2 regions of the Ruegeria sp. P8 genome follow, and region 2 is predicted to be linked to the other one. Evidence: riboswitches for the same ligand, from Rfam matches in the RefSeq annotation. Region 2 holds a riboswitch; the other holds the start of a gene.
What was found. A riboswitch is a leader RNA that binds a small molecule or an ion and turns the genes downstream of it on or off. The one in region 2 is predicted to bind cobalamin.
Positions count from the first base shown of each region.

Region 1: it holds a riboswitch for cobalamin, as region 2 does, so the genes downstream of both, ACR0BZ_RS01060 (ABC transporter substrate-binding protein) here and ACR0BZ_RS08490 (DUF1636 family protein) in region 2, are expected to answer to the same signal.

Region 1 covers NZ_JBQERC010000001.1:211,789-218,987, forward strand. Annotated here, with positions in the region: gene ACR0BZ_RS01055 (FecCD family ABC transporter permease) at 1-715, opposite strand, end outside; gene ACR0BZ_RS01060 (ABC transporter substrate-binding protein) at 766-1,770, opposite strand; cobalamin riboswitch at 1,924-2,116, opposite strand; tRNA gene ACR0BZ_RS01065 (tRNA-Gln) at 2,278-2,352, opposite strand; gene ACR0BZ_RS01070 (NADPH:quinone reductase) at 2,443-3,432, opposite strand; gene ACR0BZ_RS01075 (SH3 domain-containing protein) at 3,544-4,005, opposite strand; gene ACR0BZ_RS01080 (2-hydroxyacid dehydrogenase) at 4,204-5,190, shown strand; gene ACR0BZ_RS01085 (GFA family protein) at 5,211-5,600, shown strand; gene ggt (gamma-glutamyltransferase) at 5,712-7,199, shown strand, end outside.
Region 2 covers NZ_JBQERC010000004.1:141,007-148,205, forward strand. Annotated here, with positions in the region: gene ACR0BZ_RS08465 (hypothetical protein) at 1-94, opposite strand, end outside; gene ACR0BZ_RS08470 (TolC family outer membrane protein) at 168-1,586, opposite strand; gene ACR0BZ_RS08475 (protein-L-isoaspartate O-methyltransferase family protein) at 1,681-2,334, opposite strand; tRNA gene ACR0BZ_RS08480 (tRNA-Cys) at 2,559-2,632, shown strand; gene ACR0BZ_RS08485 (NAD(P)-dependent oxidoreductase) at 2,811-3,806, opposite strand; cobalamin riboswitch at 3,909-4,113, shown strand; gene ACR0BZ_RS08490 (DUF1636 family protein) at 4,208-4,582, shown strand; gene cobW (cobalamin biosynthesis protein CobW) at 4,587-5,642, shown strand; gene cobN (cobaltochelatase subunit CobN) at 5,646-7,199, shown strand, end outside.

The sequences.
Region 1 (7,199 bases), on a different contig from region 2:
AGATCAGGGTTGCCTGCACCCGACGTACCGATATGCCCAGCGAGGCCGCTGAATCAGAGCCGAAAATAAAGGCGTCCAGTGCTCTGGCGTGAAAGCGGCAAATGAGCCAACCGACAAGGGCCACCGGAATGGCCAGATACACATCCGGCCAGCGCACGCCGCTGAGGTTTCCCATCAGCCAGAACATGATCCCGCGCGCCTGATCGGCATTGGCGGATTTGGCGATGATGAAGGCCGTCAGCGCATTGAACAACTGAGACCCGGCAATTCCCGCCAGGACGATCTGTGCCGTCGCAGCCCGTCCGCCCCCTGCGCCAGCGGCTCGGGCCAGCAACGCGACAAAACCAAAAGCCAAAAGCGCGCCATTGAACGCGCCAAAAGACAGCGACAAGGCCCCCCCACCCAAACCAGCGATGGTTACAGCCACGGCACCCGTCGAGGCCCCGGCAGAAATGCCCAAAATGTAAGGGTCGGCCAACGGGTTGCGCAGCAAAGCCTGCAACACGACCCCTGCGACAGCCAGACCGGCACCGCAGGACGCAGCGACCAGAGCGCGAGGAATCCGGTAGCTCCAGATAATACCCTGATCAATTGGGTCTACAGGAAAGTCCGCTCCGGCCAGCTTGTTGGCCAGAACGGAGAGAACCAAATCGGGCGACAGAGAGGTTTCCCCGATCATCGCGCCCGCAAGAACCGCCGCAATCAACAATGGCACGGTAAGGCACGCAGCCTTGAAACCCTGCCGTAAAATTGCGGCGACCTTGTTCACAGGTTGTTTCCGATGGTATCCAGCTTCTCGGCCAGATCCTCCAGCGCCGGGATTGCGCGGATGGTGGCGTCCATGGCCTGCGCATCCATAATGACGATCCGGTCATTCTTGACCGCATCCATCTGGCTGGTCACCGGATCAGTGCGCAGGAACTCCAGCTTTTTCAGGTAGTCGTCCGCAGCAAAGCGACGGCGGTCCATCTTGGCGATAACAATCACCGTCGGATTGGCCTTGGCAATGGTTTCCCAGCCCACTGTTGGCCATTCTTCATCCGTCTCGACGACGTTGCGGATACCCAATTTACTCATCATGTATCCCGGTGCGCCTTTCTGTCCGGCCACAAACGGGTCGCTTTCCATTTCGGGAGAGGAAAACCAGAATACGGCTGACACATCGTCCAGCTTCACGGTTTGCGCCTTGGCGACGGCTGCGGCTTCGCGGGCCTTGTACTCGGCAACCAGCTCCGTGCCGCGTTCGGGCACATCAAAGGCTGCCGCCAGTTCTTCGATACCCTGATACAGCGTATCGGTTGAGAACGCTTGCAGGCGGGTGCCATCGCCGCCGACCGTATTGTCTTTGCCGACGCAATCTGCAGGCATTACGTACGTTGGAATGCCCAGTTCATGAAATTGCTCACGCGTGGCGACGATGCCCTCGGGTCCGACGTGCCATTCGTATTGCGCTGCGACCAGTCCCGGCCGCTTGGCAACCACGCTTTCAAAGCTGGGGTCATTATCTGCCAGACGCTCGACCTTGGCATTCACCTCGGCATATTCAGGCAGCACCTCGTTGAACCAGACCGAAGTTCCAAGAACCTGCTCGCCCAGACCCAGCGCATAAAGCACCTCGGTCGCGGCCTGGCCGACCGTGACTGACGACGTCACAGGCGCGTCAAACGTGACCGAGTGACCGCAGTTTTCGATGGTTAGGGGAAAGTTTCCTTCGGCGGCAGCGCTGGTAGCCAGCAAGGAAAGGCCAATCAGGCCAGTGCGTAGAAACATGACAATCGATCTCCATGTGTCAATGACCAGAGAACGGGTGAATGGGCATTTACCGAAGCAACAGACGCTTTTCTGCCTGCTGTAAGCGCAGAGTGGAATACAGCCCGCCCAGCGCGTTTCTTCGGCAACCTCCCCGGACAACCCCGCCCGGTGTGTTTCGGTTTCATACCGGCAGGTCTCCTGACTGACGGGTCTTTGTCTGTCCTGTCTTCCCAGACCCAAATGGCCCAGTGACGGAAATGGACAGCGCTCGCCGCCTACAGTTGCGGGGGCAGTTCCGGTTGGCACCAAAAGGCACCTCGGATTCCCTCTTAGCCACATCGGGACCGGTAAAACGCGGGTACCTTAACAGTTACCCTGCGGCAAGAAAAAACTCCGGGGTCTTTCCTATTTTCTCGCAAGAGCATGCACCTGCGCGTCTCAACATGGCGCTGATATCAGAAAAGCCGCTGAGAACGCGCCAAAATCCGGACCCAGATTCATAGTGTGTGATATTAGGGAAAATCATGGCTGGGGTGGTAGGATTCGAACCTACGATACACGGTACCAAAAACCGCTGCCTTACCACTTGGCTACACCCCAACGGTGAGCGGCTATCTACGATTGTTGATGGAAGGGTTCAAGAGCGTTTTGCAAAAAAAGCGAGCGCCGTAAAATTTTTTTGAAGGCCCCTCATTTGGTATCGATCAACACCGCTCCGGTACGGTTGCCTTCCTGTACCATCACATGGGCCGCAGCGCATTCTTCCAACGTAAAGACCTTGTGAGCAGGGCAGATCAATGCGCCATCAGTCAGTGCCTTGTGTAATGTCTTTATTGCGACGGCGCGCAAGTCCGCAGGCAGCAGGTAGATCAGGACCGCCTCGAGTGTCACGGCCTTGAACATCATAGGTCCAAAGGGAAAGACGGGCGTCATATTCCGGGCAGATCCATATGCGTTGATACGGCCGTTCTCGGCGATGACGGCAATGTTGGTGGCAAGGTTCCGTCCAAATTCGACATCGACGATTCGACCAATTGCACGTCCATCATTTGCGTCGAGGATCTGATCCGAAAGGTGTTCACCGGTGTAGTCGAGAACGACATCTGCACCAACTGCCTTGACCCGGTCAAAACTGCGGGCGCTGGCCGTTGCGATCACTTTGGCTCCGGCCCATTTGGCAAGTTGCACAGCCAGGTAACCGACAGTTCCCGCCCCGCCATGGATCAAAACGGTTTGCCCGCGCGGCGTGCCGCCCGAAAACACCGCATGGCATGCGGTTAGGCCGGGAATTCCAAGAATTGCCCCGGTTTCAAGTGACACCGTCTCGGGCAGTTCCACAGCCTGGGATTCGGGCAGGGTGATGTGGCTGGCAGCTGTACCGAATGCGCGCTGCCATTGCCCGTTCCAGATCCACACGCGCTGGCCAATCCGCGTCGCAGGTACACCATCGCCCACTGCTGTGATGACTCCAGCCCCGTCACTGTGCGGAACGATCAGTGGAAACGGAGGTTCTGTGACACCCGGTCGGGCCCCCGCGCGGGCCTTGATGTCCGAGGGGTTTACGCCGGAAAAGGACAGCTCGACCGTGACTTCACCCGGTCCAGGCGAATTCGGGGGAATACTCTGTATACGCAAGACATCGGCAGCGTCTCCGAAGGCTGAATAGGTGACTGCGCGCATAGGGTCCTCCGTTTAGGTCGAGTCAAGCGGCGATTGCGCTGGTAACTCAAACACCTTGTGGCGCTTTTTCAGGGCGATGCGCAACAGCGGATACCGGAAATTGTCTTTCGCCTATTCCCGAATTTCGGAAGAATCGACGCCCCAAAGGTTCGATTTCAGTGTCCAGCCACGGTATCCGCCGGCGGTGATCCTGCACCAGTCCAGCGAACAGGCTCCAAGGCGCGCCACCACTCCGGTCTCGAAATGGGCATTCACGGGCGAGGTCGGGTCGGGGCGGGCATAAACAGGCAGCATCTCGGATTCGATCAGCACCGTTCGGACGCCAGACAACAAGGCATAGTGAACCCAGCCACCCGCGCCGTCGCGGTCTTGGACCTTGCGCCAGTTGCCGTATTCGGCAGTGACCTGCAGCGGCATGCCACGCCTTTTGAATACCCAATCGATTCGGTGGGTTAGGGATGGTCCGCGCCGCACGTTCCCTTCGGCTGCCTTCATCGACACATATCGGGGCAGGGGCAGGTTGGTGACCGATCCGCGTTTGACTTCGGCATGTGCGGCGTAGGCACCGAACATGACCAGAAATGCGGAAACTACCGCCAAAGATCGGCGTTTTACCGGTCGAATACCACTCACTGACTGCCCGCTCTTATGCCTGTTGATCCGGTTTTGAAAAAAGGTCGACTCAATGCCATTGGGGTTCTTGTGCCCCGCCTTATCCTGCGCCACGATGCCATGGCGCGCGTCCGTTTGCAAAGCAGTGGGAGAGCCGAGGTGCCAAGAGAACGTTTAAGTGTTGTCGTTACGCGACGGTTGCCTGAGGCAGTAGAAACCCGGTTAAGCGAATTGTTTGACGTGCGCCTGCGCGACGACGACACCCCAATGACGCGTGAAGAATTAGTAGCAGCGGTGCAGGATGCCGATGTGCTGGTGCCTACGGTGACCGATACCATTGATGGCGGGCTATTGGGTCAGGCAGGTGAAAAGCTGCGGCTGATCGCCAATTACGGGGCCGGTGTCGATAATATCGATGTGGCGACGGCGCGGCAGCGCGGCATATTGGTGTCCAACACGCCCGGTGTGCTGACCGACGACACGGCAGATATGACCATGGCCCTGATTCTCGCTGTCACACGGCGCATTCCCGAAGGGTTGAGCGTCATGCAGCAAGGCGACTGGACCGGGTGGGCCCCCACCGCGTTTCTGGGTGGTCGCATTGGCGGGCGGCGTTTGGGTATTCTGGGCATGGGCCGGATCGGACAGGCCGTGGCCCGCCGCGCCAAGGCGTTTGGTATGCAGATCCATTATCACAACCGCCGCAGATTGCGCCCAGAGATTGAGCAAGAACTAGAGGCGACCTATTGGGAAAGCCTGGATCAGATGGTGGCGCGTATGGACGTGATATCAATCAACTGCCCATCGACGCCGTCGACCTTCCACCTGATGAACGCGCGCCGCCTAAAGCTGATGAAACCCTCGGCGGTGATCGTGAATACTTCGCGGGGTGAGGTTATTGACGAGAACGCTTTGACCCGGATGATCCGCGCGGGTGAAATTGCGGGCGCGGGGCTGGATGTCTACGAACAGGGAACCGGTGTGAACCCGCGCTTGCGGCAGTTGCCCAACGTGGTTCTGCTGCCGCATATGGGGTCGGCCACGCTGGAGGGCCGGGTTGAGATGGGTGAAAAGGTCATCATCAACATCAAAACCTTCGAAGATGGCCACCGCCCACCGGATCAGGTTGTGCCTGCGATGCTCTGACGCGTCGGAAAGGATCATGGATGGACGTGTTTGAAGGGGGATGCCGTTGTGGAAAACTGCGCGTCACGGCTTCGGGTTGTCCTCTTCGCGTCGGGATTTGCCATTGTCTGGACTGCCGCAAACACCATGGTGCGTTGTTTTATGCGGCGGCTATTTTTCCGGCGGATGCGGTTAAGATCACCGGAAATGTGAAAGGTTATTCTGACCGGTACTTTTGCCCTGATTGCGGATCTCCGGTATTTGCCCGAAGCGGTGCCGAAGTCGAAGTGCATCTGGGCTGTCTTGACGCGCCTGACCAATTCACACCGACATATGAATGCTGGACCAAACGGCGCGAAGCGTGGCTGCCGGAATTCGCCGGAATGGTCCGCTATGTTCAGGATCGTTGTGCCGAAGAAACCGAACCATAGGGGAAATGGCGAAACTTCGCTGTGATAACACGCTGCCATGCCTGATCGTTGCAGAGGGGGCAAAATCCTTACAGGATTGAAAATAAATATTGTATTGGAGAGTTAGAACAGATGAGACATGTTTCAGCACTGCTGCTTACTACCGCACTTACTATTTCGACACCGGGGTTCGCGCAGGAAACAGCCGACGCCGTCGCCCCTGAGGGCGCGACAGAGGGGCAGGTTCAGGCGATGACCGACGAGGTTATTGCGGCCCTCGAAGCCAAGCTTGAAGGAGTTCCGGTCACATCCGAAAACTGGATGGTAGCTGCAGCCAATCCGCTGGCGGTGGAGGCAGGGGCCAAAGTGCTGCGCGCGGGCGGGTCTGCCGCGGATGCGATGGTTGCCGTGCAGGTCGTGCTGGGGCTGGTTGAGCCGCAATCCTCTGGTCTGGGCGGGGGTGCGTTTCTGGTTTGGTACGATGCGGCCAGCGGGCAGATGACAACGCTGGACGGGCGCGAAACGGCACCCCTTGCCGCTACCCCGACGCTGTTTCAGAATGAAAACGGCGAGCCGCTGAAATTCTTCGATGCGGTGGTGGGCGGATTGTCGGTGGGTACACCGGGTACGCCTGCCCTGCTGGAAGAGGCGCACCGAAGATGGGGGCGCGCGTCTTGGCCCGGACTGTTTGCCGACGGTATCCGATTGGCGGATGAAGGGTTTCTTGTTTCCCCGCGTCTGGCCAGCCTTGTAGAAAACGATGCGGACCGCCTGTCGCGCTTTCCCGAAACAGCTGCATATTTCCTGCCTGATGGTCAGCCGTTACAGCAGGGACAGCGTTTGATGAACCCGGACTATGCCGAAACATTGCGCGTGCTGGCCAGCGATGGCGCTGCCGGTTTTTACGGAGGTGAGATCGCTGCGGATATCGTGCGAACTGTTCGCAATGCCCCAGGAAATCCCGGCGTTCTTGCAGGGGTGGATTTGGCGCTCTACCAGGTGATCGAACGTGAACCGGTCTGTGCCGAATACCGCGCCTACGAGGTTTGCGGCATGGGCCCGCCGTCGTCGGGTGCCCTGACCGTCGGGCAGATTCTGGGGATGCTGAACAGCTATGATCTTGCAGCAATGGGCGCTGAGAGCGTCGAGGCATGGCGCCTGATCGGCGATGCTTCGCGCCTCGCCTTTGCGGATCGTGGGCGGTACATGGCCGATAGCGATTTCATACCCATGCCCACCAAAGGGCTGGTTGAACCGGGTTATTTGACCCAGCGGGCAGCCTTGCTGGAAAGCGAAGTGGCCTTGTCCGAGGTCGCACCGGGCCAACCGGAATTTGACCATGCTTTGATTTGGGCGGACGACGTGTCGCTGGAACTGCCGTCAACCTCGCATATCTCGATCGTGGACAGCTATGGCAATGTGTTGTCGATGACGACGACGATCGAGAATGGTTTTGGGTCGCGCCTGATGACAAACGGGTTCCTGCTGAACAACGAGCTTACTGATTTCTCGTTCAAGACACACAGCGACGGCGTGCCGATTGCCAACCGGCTGGAGCCGGGCAAGCGTCCGCGCTCATCCATGAGCCCGACCATCGTGTTGCAGGATGGCGAGCCGGTT
Region 2 (7,199 bases):
CCGCGACGGTTTTATCACGACTGTCTTCACTGACCAGACGTTTGACCGAAGACAGAACGTCTTCGATCCCTGCTTTCACGACATTATCAGACATTGTTCTCTACCGCTCTATCCTTGGATCGAGTGTAGCCAAACAATCCGCGCCTCACAACAGATAGTATTGGCGATCAGTCCCGGCGCAATGCTTTGAGAACGCGATCCAGATCCTTGCTTTGCTTGCTGACCTGTGCCGGCGCATTCTTGACCAGATTGTAATACAAAGTCGGATCATAGATTTGCACCGCCAGCCCAAGACGCTCGGCTGTCAGAAGGCCCTGCGCCTGCAACAACTGATAGGCAGCCCGTGACCGTTCGGTGCGCGAAGCGACTTCTGCCAGCTGTGCATCCAGCAAATCCTGCTGCGCATTCAATACATCCAGAGTTGTTCGCGCGCCCAGAGTTGCTTCTTCCCGGATGCCATCAAACGCCACCTGCGAGGCGTTAACGCGCTCGGTTGACGCCCTCAGACTGGCGCTGGCCGCCTGAAACGCCGCATAACGGTCGGTCACACCCTGCGTGATGTTCTTTTGAACGTTCAGAAGATTCGCGCGCGAGGCATCCCGGCTGGCCATTGCGCGGCGGACATTTGCCGCCAACCGGCCACCCGCGTAGATGGGTTGTGTGAAGTTCAGCGACACGGTGGCGTCGTTCACATAGTCATTGTTGTCATAACGCTCGGACACGCCAGCATCGGCATTCAGGCTGACATTCGGCCCAAGGTTTGCCCGTTGCTGCTGCACGACCAGATCAAACGCCCTGACCTGATGCTGCGCCGACAGAATGGCCGGGTGGTTGCGTTGCGCCAGGTTCACAGCTTCAGCTTCGGAACGCGGCAGATTGGGCAGGCTCGGCTGACCAGCCGTTCGCCCCGGTGCCTTTCCGACCGCGTTCACGTATTCGGCCTGCGCAATGCTCAATTCACCGCGTGCCACAGCCAGATCCGCCTGAGAGCTTGCCAGCTGCGCTTCGGACAATGCGACGTCCGTCCGGGTTACTTCGCCCACTTCGAAGCGGTCATTCGACGCCCTAAGTTCCTCTGCCGACACATCCACGTTGTTCTGGCGGATCGCCACGGTCTCTTCTTGCAACAGGACGCCCAGATAGGCATTTGCTGCGCGGATAAGAACCTGTTGTTCGATATCGATCAGGGTTTGCCGGGTCGATAGCACCGTTTCCTGCGCCGACTGCTTGCCCAGCACCGACGCGCCGCCATCATACAAAAGCTGGCTCAGCGTCAGGCCCGAAAAGAACCGCGACGGCTCGTTTGTCGTCACGACGTTATTGACCCGCGAACGGGTGTAATCCTGGCTGACCTGCACGGTCCAGTTGATGATTGGCCGCAACGCGGAAAGCGCAATGGCCACATCTTCATCCGCCGCTCGCAGCAACGCCCGGTTCTGCTCAAGCAAACCACTGGTGTTATACGCGCCGATGAACGCATCCGTTATGTTGTCTGCCCACGCTGCACGCCCTGGCATCACGCTCATGGCAAGTCCTGCGGTCACAGCAAACGCCCTGACCAGCTTACCTGTCGCCGAACCACGCATACCAAAATCCTCTCAAACGAAATTACACTGCCCTACAGGCAGTTTGCGGCCTTCTTTTCAACTAATCAAGGTGATAGAAAAATCTATCGGCGGACTATAGCGAAAATGCACACTCTGCCGAAAAACCTTCCAGAACCGGCGCATTGGCATTGAACACATCACGCCAACTGACGCGGCCCCCGGTTTTTCGACCAATCCGAACTGTACCCAGGTTGCCGTTGACAAACAGACACACGATCCGACCGTGATCCTTGAGTTGATCCAACAGGGCATCGGGTACCTGCTCGACACCGCCCTGCACCATGATCGCATCATAGGGGCCATGCTCCGCCACACCCTGTTCCAGCGCGCCGACGTGGATAATGGCGTTGTGCACGTCAGCTTCGGCCAAGAGGTTTTGCGCCTCGGCTGCAAGGGTTTTGTCGCTTTCAACACCCACAACCAACTCAGCCATCCGCGCGGTGACAGCCGTGGAATACCCCATTGCCGGAGCGATATCGAGGACCATCTCATCCTTGGATATGTTCAGCACGTCCAGCATTTTAGCCAGGGTCCGCGGCTCCAACATGCTGCGCCCGTCCCCCAGATCAATCAGGCCGTCCACATAGGCCGCCTCGCGTTGAGAATCGGGCACGAAGCTTTCCCGCGGAACACTCAACATCGCCTCAATGATCGGGAACTTGGTGACGTCAGAGGGGCGGATCTGCGTATCAACCATTGTGCGGCGCCGGGCTGCGAAGTCAGTCATTGGATATCTCGTCTCATTCCCAAAGATGTCGGGCTTGTGCCATATCCTGAACTTTCCAGCAACGCCCCTGTTGCCGCAACCTGAATCTTGATCACCTCCTTGGGCGTGGACGTCGGCATATTTCGATCTTGCCGGCAATTTCGCGCGCAATCCACTGGACGCCCCAGAGGAAAGCTGTTAAAAACCCAATTACACCACGGCAAGTATTTGATTTTACTTGAAAAGGCGAGTTGGCGGAGTGGTGACGCAGCGGATTGCAAATCCGTGTACACCGGTTCGATTCCGGTACTCGCCTCCAACTACATCCAAATCGCTGACTTGGCCCCGCAGTATGCCCGTGTGACGCTTGGTATTTTCAGACGTTCATGGCCCGCGATTCTGTCGAACTGCGGGCCAGATATGGCGTGTTTTTTCGGAACACCTGCCTACCCCTGCTCGTTCACGGGGCGCGATGTAGTCTGGTGTTTGCCTTACCCTCAGGCGCGCCCTTGTGGCACAACCTCGTATCCCGGCTCTTCCGGTTCATCATCCGTCATTTCGGCTGGAAAGCCCGGGGCGGTGATATCCAGGCCGGTTGCCTCTTCCAGCCGTTTGATAATATTTGGTGAAAGCTCGCGTTCGCCATATCGTGCGATACCATCGTTAAAGATGTTGATCATCACCGGGTTTATTTCCAGCGGCACCCCGGCGCGGTCGGCGACCTCCTGAAACAAACCGATATCCTTCTTCACCAGATCCATGGTGAAGGAAATATCGCGCGACCCGTTCAGGATGACCTGACTTTCGGTTTCGTGCACGAAGGATGTGCCGGACGAGATTTTGATCGCCTCATAGGTCGTGTTCAGATCCATCCCCGCAGCCTTTGCTGTAACCAGTGCTTCGGCGCAGGTAATCAGGTTGGCAGTGGCAAGATAGTTGGTCATCACTTTCAGCACCGAGGCCGAGCCCAGCTCGCCGGTGTGCAAAACCCGGCGGCCCATTGTCGTCAGGAACGGCAGAATTCGTTCAAACGTTTCCCGGTCACAGCCCGCAAAGATCGAGATATTGCCCGTCGCGGCACGGTGGCACCCGCCAGAAACCGGGCAATCCACAGCTGCACCGCCGCGTGAAATGACTTCGGCACCGAGGCGTTTGACTTCGGCTTCGTCTGTGGTCGACATCTCCATCCAGATCTTGCCGGGGCCCACTTCGGGCAACATCTCCTTCATGACTGCGTCCGATGCTGCCGGAGACGGCAGACAGGTGATCACCGCATCGCAATCGCGCATCAGCTGGGCGGGCCCTTCTGCCGCCTTTGCGCCTTTGGCGACAAATTCGGCCACCAGATCTGCGTTCAGGTCATGCACAGTCAGGTCAATGCCATTGCGCAAAAGGGATCCCGAAAGCTTGCCGCCAACGTTACCCAGACCGATAAATCCCACTTTCATATGACGCATCTCCAAGTTCGTCGTTTTCCCGTCATGCGACCACATACCGAACACGCACTTCATGCCGCCGAACGACGCCTACAGGTCGCTTTTTTCACCTTGGCTTATTTGTTGCGCGCGAACCGCTTGACAAGCGGGCCGGCGGTGCCGCATGTCCCGGACGTTGGTGTCGGCAACAGCCGATGAAAAGGGAATGCGTCAACGGTTCATCCGCCAAGCGCAGCCGCCCCCGCGACCGTGACCGGAGAGGATGCCCAATGCCACTGGCCTGTGCCGGGAAGGCGGGACATCCGACAGAGCGACCGCTCTGGCATCCGCAAGCCGGGAGACCTGCCAACACCCGAAGTTGAAACCGGGCGGGGTGTTCCGGTGTCGGGTCCATGTGCAGACGTGGTGCCCGCATGAAACCCCGTCCCCCGCGAAGAGGATTTGGGGGGATGAGAGACATGACCGAGACCGCACCGGTAGAATTACTGGTCTGCACGACTTGCCGCCGGGGTCTGCCCTTCGAGGATGATGCTGAGCGTCCCGGCACATTGTTGCACAAGGCCTTGGAACAGGCTGCCCTGCCAGATGGCATCATTCTGAAACCTGTCGAATGCCTTTCGAACTGCGATCAGGGCTGTTCCATCGTTCTTCGGGGCGGGCCGGATCGCTGGACCTTTGTTTACGAGAACCTGAACGAAATCGATCACGTCGATGTCATCATCGATGGTGTGACCAAGTATCTGGCCACAGACGATGGTCTGGTGAAGTGGCGCGACCGTCCTGAACATTTCCGCAAAAACTGCGCCTCGCGCATTCCCCCGATTGGAGGCTGAGATCATGTCGAACCTAGAAAAACTTCCCGTCACCGTGATCACCGGCTTTCTGGGCTCGGGCAAAACCACGCTGGTGCGTCATCTGATGCAGAACCCGCAGGGAAAGCGTCTTGCGATTGTTGTTAACGAGTTTGGCGATGTGGGTGTTGATGGTGACATTCTAAAATCCTGCGCGATACCGGATTGCCCTGCGGAAAACATCATGGAACTGGCAAACGGCTGCATTTGCTGCACCGTGGCTGATGATTTCATCCCGACCATCGAGGCGCTGATGGCGCTGGAACCGCGCCCGGATCACATCCTGATCGAAACATCCGGCCTTGCACTGCCCAAACCGCTGCTGAAAGCGTTTGATTGGCCTGATATCCGTTCGAAAATCACCGTTGATGGCGTGATTGCGCTGGCCGATGCCGAGGCGGTGGCCGCCGGTCGCTTTGCTCCGAACGTTGAAGCGGTGGATGCCCAACGGCTGGCTGATGACTCGATCGATCACGAAACACCCTTGTCCGAGGTGTTCGAAGATCAAATCTCGTGCGCGGATATCATCCTGCTGACCAAGCCCGATCTGGCAGGTCCGGAAGGCGTCGCGAAAGCCAAACAGATCATCGCCGCCGAGGCACCGCGGCCGCTTCCCGTTGTCGAGGTCGCCGAGGGTGTCGTCGACGTACGTGTCGTGCTTGGCCTTGAGGCTGCCGCCGAAGATGACATGGACGCCCGCCCGTCACATCACGATGGCCATCACGATCATGAGCATGACGATTTCGAAAGCATCATCGTCGAGTTGCCGGAACAGACCGACCCTGCGGAACTGGTAGCCAGAATCGAACGTCTTGCGACTGAGCTGAATATCCTGCGCGTCAAAGGCTATGCCGCCGTCGCTGGCAAACCGATGCGCCTGCTGGTTCAGGCTGTCGGCGCGCGAGTTCGTCACCAATACGACCGCCCATGGGAGCCCGGTGAAGAGCGCCGCTCGCGCCTGGTCGTGATTGCCGAGCATGACGACATCAAAGAAGCCGAAATCCGTGATATCCTCGTGGGTGTGACCGAGGTTGCCGAGTAAGTCATGCACGTCGTCTTTCGCGAAAGCCACGGGCTCGAGGAAACCGAGACCCCAACCGATCTGGGCCAAAGCCCGGGTGATCTGGTTGTGCTGTCCTTTTCCGACAGTGACCTGGGCGCTTTCGCGGCGGGCTGGCATCGCGGCGGCGGACCTGAGGGGCGGATGCCCACGATGCGGCTGGCCAATCTTGCTGCATTGAAACACCCCCTGTCCGTCGACACCTATGTTGAACAGACACTTGAAGGCGCAAAGGGCATCCTGATCCGTCTGATCGGCGGCGTGCCCTATTGGTCTTACGGGCTGCAACAGGTTCTGGCACTGGCGCAGGCCAAAGGCATCGCGCTGGCCGTTCTACCGGCGGATGGGCGCGAAGACACTCGGTTGGATGAGTATTCGACCCTGCCCCTCTCGACCCTGCGGCGGCTGGCACATCTGTGTGATACCGGCGGAGAAGTCGCGGCGCAGGCCGCATTGGCCCAGATGGCGTTAGCAGCAGGGCTTTATGCCGGCCCGGTGATGGGCGCGAAAACCCTGCCCGAATGCGGTGCGTGGTGCCCGGAACAGGGTGTCATCCCGGTGGATTCCGCGTTCGAGAACGATGCGAAACGCATTCTCGTAACCTTCTACCGTGCTTATCTGACATCAGCAGACACAGCTCCGGTCGCGGCCCTGATCCGCAGCCTGCGCGCCCGCGGGCTCCAGGCGGTGGGTTTGTTCGCCCCGTCGCTCAAGGCCCCGGCCGCTGCCGACTGGCTCAGGGAACAGGTCGTTGCCCTGAGACCATCGGCCATCATCAACGCCACTTCATTCTCAGGTAAGGGCGCGTCTGGCACGTCGCCTTTGGACGCAGCGGATGTGCCGGTGTTTCAAGTCGCCCTCGCCACGTCGCGACGCAAGGCCTGGGCCGAGGCCGAACGCGGCCTGTCACCCGCCGACCTCGCCATGCATGTGGTATTGCCCGAAGTGGACGGGCGAATATCGGCAGGCGTTGTCTCTTTCAAAGAGCCGGGCAAGCGCGATTCGCATTTGGAATACTCGCGTTTTGCGCATCGGGCCGAGCCGGATCGGATCGAGGCGATCATCGACCGGGTATCGGGTTGGCTTGCCCTGAATGACAAACCCAAGGCAGATCAGGTTCCTGCGTTGGTACTGTCCACATATCCCGGCAAAGACTGGCAAATGGCCCATGCGGTTGGTCTCGACGCGCTGGCCTCGGCTGAGGCGATGCTGTCTGATCTTTGCGGTGAAGGCTACGACATCGCGGCTGGCGATCCGGTTGCCGACGCACTCTTGGACGCCCGGATATCGTGGCCGCTTGAGGATTATCTGAGCGCACTCGCTGAATTACCCCAGACCCTGCGCACCGATCTGCACACCGTATGGGGCAATCCCGAGCAAGACCCAACTTTCGCTCATGGCGCGTTTCACTTCATGGCTTTGCGACGCGGCAAGGCACTGGTCGCACTGCAACCAGAACGCGGAACACCCGAGCTGCGGGATGACGACTATCATGACCTCTTGCGCACCCCGCGCCACAGTTATGTCGCCTTCTATTTG